DNA from 2 places in the Loigolactobacillus backii genome. Region 1 is predicted to be linked to the other one. Evidence: a T-box and tRNA genes for the amino acid it is inferred to sense, from the RefSeq annotation. Region 1 holds a T-box; the other holds one or more tRNA genes.
The links. A T-box is a leader RNA that pairs with one kind of tRNA and senses whether it is charged. The one in region 1 lies ahead of leuS (leucine--tRNA ligase), so its partner is inferred to be a tRNA-Leu.
Positions count from the first base shown of each region.

Region 2: it encodes a tRNA-Leu, which carries the amino acid that the T-box ahead of leuS (leucine--tRNA ligase) is inferred to sense. The anticodon was not compared.

Region 1 is NZ_CP014873.1:1,756,407-1,759,620, forward strand. It holds gene AYR53_RS07910 (MDR family MFS transporter) at 1-692, shown strand, start outside; gene AYR53_RS07915 (phosphatase PAP2 family protein) at 694-1,341, opposite strand; T-box leader at 1,454-1,656, shown strand; gene leuS (leucine--tRNA ligase) at 1,728-3,214, shown strand, end outside.
Region 2 is NZ_CP014873.1:20,934-24,147, reverse strand. It holds gene AYR53_RS00105 (homoserine dehydrogenase) at 1-116, shown strand, start outside; gene thrB (homoserine kinase) at 347-1,216, shown strand; tRNA gene AYR53_RS00095 (tRNA-Leu) at 1,287-1,371, shown strand; gene AYR53_RS00090 (sigma-54-dependent transcriptional regulator) at 1,622-3,214, shown strand, end outside.

The sequences.
Region 1 (3,214 bases):
CCTTTAACGTTCAAAATATAGTGGCCGCATTGGTTAGTGGCTTTTTAATGGGGTTTGAAGTCTATATGCCAATGTGGATGCAGGGAATTTTAGGGTTGCCGGCCTCCATGGGTGGTTTTGTTGTGACTCCAAGTTCACTGATGTGGGTTGTTGCATCATTTATCACTGGGGGGTTGCTTGCTAAATACACCCCGCGTTTTATTCTTTTTTGGAGTCTGGCCTTATTGGCCTGTGGTAGCTTTGTTTTGGCCGTTTTACCAGAAACAACATCGTTTTCGACTTTCTTAATCGTTGCGGCCTTTTTGGGACTTGGTTTTGGTGTCACTATCACAACAACGACTGTCGTTTCACAAAACTCGGTTTCTAAAGATCAAATTGGTGTGGCAACATCATTTAATACCCTATGTCGGACGCTAGGCCAAACCTTGATGGTTTCGGTTTACGGAATTATTTTGAACCTCCATCTGGCCTCTGGAGTTGCAAAATACAAACACAGTGGGATTACTAGTGATATGATGAATCGTTTAGTTAATCCACAAACAGCTACTAGTTTACCGGCAAAATTGTTGCCAACTTTACGGGAAATACTATATAGTGGTCTACACGTCATCTACATGACTTCCGTTATTTTAATGATTCTGGCGATTATCGTGAATTTATTTGGAAAACGCAAAAAAGTGGTGGAACGATAGTTTATTTAACGTGGTCCAAATAGCTAAATAATAGCCAGGTTAAACAAAGGTTTGCGAGGCCAAAAGACCAGCCGGCAATAACATCACTCGTATTATGAACACCGACGTAAATTCGGCTGAGACCGATTAGTAATGGTAATGCTACCCAAAGATAGGTTAAGTGCCTGCGTTGGGTAGCATTTTTGATTAAACAATAGCTGAGTATAAAAAAAGTGCCGTATAACAATACACTTGTAGTTGCGTGGCCACTTGGAAAACTGAAACCACCAGCACTAACTAAATGACTGACGGCAGTTGGCCGCGGTCTTTGAACAAGCTCCTTAATAATATGGTTAATTAGTCCAGCGATAAAACCAACATTTATGAAAACTAGGAAGGCCAGTTTATTTTGTTGTGTTGCTGCTAATAGAAGAATTAAAATAAGTGCAATAAGTGTGGTGCTTGCTGGATTACCAAATTCAGTAATGATGATAACCAAGTGATTGAGACTTGGTTGTCGAAATTGGGTGATAAAGGCGTTAGTAGTTTGGTCAAATTGTTGTAACCAGTTAGCGTTTATTTCTAGGCTAAGCAATATTAGGAAAAAAATGAAGTAGCTAATCCCTGCAGTGACTGCAAGCTGTTTTCGTTGTTGGTTTGTTAATTGCAAATTAAATCAATCCTTTTCAGTTATTAGGCTAAATTAACTTATTTTAGTTTAGCATGTTTAGGAAAGTCCGGCTTGAAAACAAAAATTCTTTTTGGTATGATGAAATAAATAATAAGAAACTGTGAAAAGGATTAGTAGTAAAGTTACTTTTAACAGAAAACGAATGGTTGATGTGAATTCGTAAAGTGATTTTTTGAACTCACCTTAGAGTGTTTAGTCGAATTTAAGTAGATTAAAACGTGCGGTCGCGTTAAGACGTCAAGTGTCGTATTTAATACGAAATGTAGGTGGCATCGCGGTCATATCGTCCTACAGGATATATTTCCTGTGGGGCGTTTTTCTTTAGCACAGCAATTTTTTATTGACGTTAGAAAGGAAGTTAATTTATGAGTTACAATCATAAGGTTGTTGAACGTAAATGGAATCATTATTGGCTACATAATAATACATTTAAAACGACAGAGGATCCTAAAAAAGAGAACTTCTATGCATTAGATATGTTTCCTTATCCTTCTGGTAAGGGACTACACGTTGGCCATCCAGAGGGCTATACAGCAACGGATATTATTGCGCGGATGAAACGGATGCAAGGATACAACGTTTTACACCCAATGGGTTGGGATGCTTTTGGTTTACCGGCTGAACAGTACGCTTTGAATACCGGGCATAGTCCAGCTAGTTTTACTAAAAAAAACATTGAAACTTTCCGTAAACAAATTAATTCGTTGGGCTTTTCCTATGATTGGGGTCGGGAAGTAAATACCACCGATCCAAACTACTATAAATGGACCCAGTGGATTTTTGAACAAATGTACAAAAAAGGACTGGCCTATGAATCTGAAGTGTTAGTAAACTGGGCGCCTGATTTATTGGGTGGCACCGTTGTTTCTAACGAAGAAGTTGTTGATGGCAAGACTGAACGTGGGGGCTTCCCCGTTTATCGGGTACCAATGCGGCAGTGGATGTTAAGAATCACGGCCTATGCAGACCGTTTATTAAAGGACCTGGATTTACTTGATTGGCCAGAAAGCATTAAAGAAATGCAACGGAATTGGATTGGCCGTTCCGAAGGGGCCAGTGTTAATTTTAAAGTTGCTGGTCAGGAAGATAAATCGATCGAGGTCTTCACAACCCGTCCAGATACACTGTTTGGTGCAACTTATATGGTACTAGCACCAGAACATGAACTAGTTGCCGCCTTAACAACTGCTGAACAAAAGGCAGCAGTGGAGGCGTATAAGAAACAGATCTCAACTAAGAGTGATCTCGAACGAACTGATTTGGCTAAAGAGAAAACTGGCGCGTTCACAGGTAGTTACGCGATTAACCCAATAAATGGTGAACAAGTACCAATCTGGATTGCAGATTATGTCTTGGCATCTTATGGGACCGGCGCAATTATGGCCGTTCCGGCGCATGATGATCGTGATTTTGAGTTTGCCAAAAAGTTTGCTTTACCAATTAAGCCTGTTATTGCGGGTGGTGATGTTACAAAGGCCGCTTACACGGATGATGGAGAACACATTAATTCTGGATTCTTAAATGGCCTAAATAAAAAAGAGGCAATCAGTCGTGCGTTAGATTGGCTAGAAGAAAAAGGTGTCGGTAAGCGAAAAGTTAACTATCGGTTACGTGACTGGATCTTCTCTCGGCAACGCTACTGGGGTGAACCAATTCCTATTATTCATTGGGAAGATGGGGAAACAACCTTAGTTCCCGAAGATCAATTACCATTGATTTTGCCAAAAACCGATGACGTTAAACCATCTGGTAGTACTGAAAGCCCATTGGCCAATGTATCTGAGTGGGTGAACGTTGTTGATGAGAATGGTCGGAAAGGTAAGCGCGAAACAAATACGATGCCACAATGGGC
Region 2 (3,214 bases), 940 kb from region 1:
CCCGGGTGGTTATGATTACCCACGAAATTAGTTTGGCCCAATTAGAGAAAGTTCAGGAAAAAGTGGCCGTATTAGAAAACATTGAATTAATCTCTAGTTACCGCGTTTTGGATTAACTATAGCTCTAAAGAATTGAGGCGGGCCATGTTTCCCGGGCACGGTTTTCGTGCTAGGAGAATGGCTATCATCCGAAAATAAGATTTTGCGGTAACGTAAAAAGACCTTAAAGAATTGAGGAGGCCATGTTTCGAGTGCACGATTTTCGTGCTAGGAGAATGGACATCATCCGAAAATGGGATTTTGCGGTAACGTAAAATAGACCTTATAGAATTGAGGAGGAATGAAAGTGACAGTTATTCGTGTACCGGCGACAAGCGCCAACCTTGGACCAGGTTTTGATTCAATTGGGATTGCCTTAAATTTATATCTGACTTTAGAAATAAAAGAAGCACGGCAGGATTGGTTAATGACGCAGCCCTTTAGTGCCGACATTCCTTCCGACAAACGTAATCTTATCATCAAAACGGCTTTGGCCTTAGTACCTGATTTACCACCACATCATTTGGTGGAAACGACAAATATTCCTTTGGCTCGCGGCTTAGGCAGTAGTTCTTCGGCGATTGTTGCGGGAATTGAATTGGCTAACCAGCTTGGTGGGCTAGGCCTGAGCAATGAAGAGAAGTTACAAATTGCGGTTCGCCTAGAAGGTCATCCAGATAATGTAGCGCCAGCAATTTACGGTAACTTTGTCGTTGCGACATTTGATGGTGTTCAAGCAAATGCAATCAGTGCACCATTTCCGGCGGCAAAGGCGTTGGTCTTTGTGCCGGAGACTGAGTTATTGACTGCAAAAAGTCGCGCAGTATTACCCAAACAGTTACCACTAAGAAATGCTGTTGCGACCAGCTCGGCGGCTAATGTTTTAGTGGCGGCCGTTTTGCGGGGTAATTTACAATTGGCAACCCAAATGATGGGCCGCGACCAATTCCACGAAACTTATCGCCAGCAGTTAGTTCCTCAGCTGGGTAAGATTCGCAAAGTATTGCAGAATGAAGGAATTTACGGAACTTACTTAAGTGGCGCTGGGCCAACGGTGTTGACAATGGTTGCACCGGAGAGCTTGACCACTGCCCAAAAAGCCGTTAAGCAGTTAGCGCTGGCAGGTAAATGGTTAACGCTGGATGTAGACGCCAGTGGATTAATGGTGACTAAGTAGTTTCTGAGAAGTCTTTAAAAAAAAGTTGCACCAGTAAAAATAATTTGCTAAACTATAAAAGTTGGCAATTGCGGTTGTGGCGGAATGGCAGACGCGTCAGATTAAGGATCTGGTGGGATATATTTCCCGTGCTGGTTCAAGTCCAGTCAGCCGCATCAATGATAGATTTGATTAAAAGATTGAGGTTTAGACCTCAGTCTTTTTTTGTCCATTTAAATAATTGGCCGCAAGATCTGTGCTAATGCTTTTTTAATTAATTTAGCGTAAACGTATTAAAGTAAATCGATCAATGATACACTAATGTAAATTGACAGCGGTTTATAGTAGTTATTATAATGGGGTTAGGATCTTTCATTTGATACACTAGTAGTTGGATTGTACGGGGATTTTGAAGGGAGCAAGCAGATGAGGCGTGTTGAGCGAATTTATGATTACGTTTTAGATGATACTAAGCAACTAACGGCCACTGCAATTGAACAAGGTGCAGGGCCGACAACTAAATCAGTTGCCGCGGCCTTGGAAATTGTACGACCGAATGTTTCGAAGGCACTAAATGATTTGGTTCGTTCTGGGAAATTACAAAAACTAGCTGGCCGGCCAGTGCGTTATTTACCAGCCAAATTTTTGGTTCAACCTGATGCAATCATACGCAAAACGGCCGATCCGGTAACTGCAATGCCAGCACAACCCACGCAAGTGACCAATACTTTCTCAGTTAGTAAAACTGATTTCTTCGATAAAATGATTGGGGCAAATGGGAGTCTAAAGAACCAAGTGGAACAGGCCAAGGCGGCCATGCTTTATCCACCTAAGGGGTTAAATACATTAATTGTTGGCCCAACTGGTTCTGGTAAAACTTTTTTTGCCAATGGGATGTATCAATTTTCGCAAATTCACCACATTATTGATAAGAATCAACCATTGATTACCTTTAATTGTGCTGATTACGCTCATAATCCAGAGTTGTTGATGTCACATCTGTTCGGGTACACCAAGGGTTCGTTTACCGGCGCCAACGAAGATAAGGATGGTCTTATTCAGGAAGCAAATGGCGGCATGCTTTTTCTCGATGAAGTTCACCGATTGCCACCAGAAGGCCAAGAGATGATCTTTTATTTTATGGATCACGGAACGTATAGCCGACTGGGCGAAACTGCAAAAACACATCACGCCGACGTTCGCTTAGTGTGTGCGACGACTGAAAATCCCGAGAGTAGTCTGTTAGCAACTTTTGTCCGCCGAATTCCGATTCTCATTCAGCTACCGACGTTTAATACGCGGCCGGCCAATGAACGATTGTCCTTATCACGCGCGTTATTTTCATTAGAGGCTAACCGGATTCATAAACAGATTCGGTTATCCGAAGATGTGGTTAAGGCTTTGCTGGGCAGTGTTACTTACGGAAACGTTGGCCAATTAAAGTCGAACATTCAGTTGGTCTGTGCCAAGGGCTTTTTGAAAAATATGCAGTCACAGGATGAAATTGTGATTACTTCGGAAGATTTACCGGACAACATTAAGATGGGGATCGCGGCTCTTGCGTCAGATCGGGATGAATTAGGCGAGGTCACCAAATTGCTTGAGCCCTACATGACCGTAGCACCTGAGGAAGCAACTGCCTTGGTCAAGGAAGACGCCTATGAGTTACCCTATAATCTTTACGAAATTATTGGTAGTAAGGCGGCCATTTTAAAGTCAGAGGGGCTTGATCAGGAGCACATCAATAATTTTATTACGACGGATATCAATATTCATTTGAAATCATTTTATAAAAAAAGCGATTTAGATGCACCTGAAGATGATAAACTGGCCGATATCGTTGATAATGATATTATTAATTTTACGAAGCAAGTTCAATTAAAGGTGCAGGACATGTTAGGCTACACCTTTAAGCAAAATTTTGTGTACGCGGTTAGTTTACACATCTCATCCTTTGTTAAGCGTGTTCAGTCGGGAAAAGTGATTCGCAGTATTAGTGATGATCTAAAAGAAATGGTG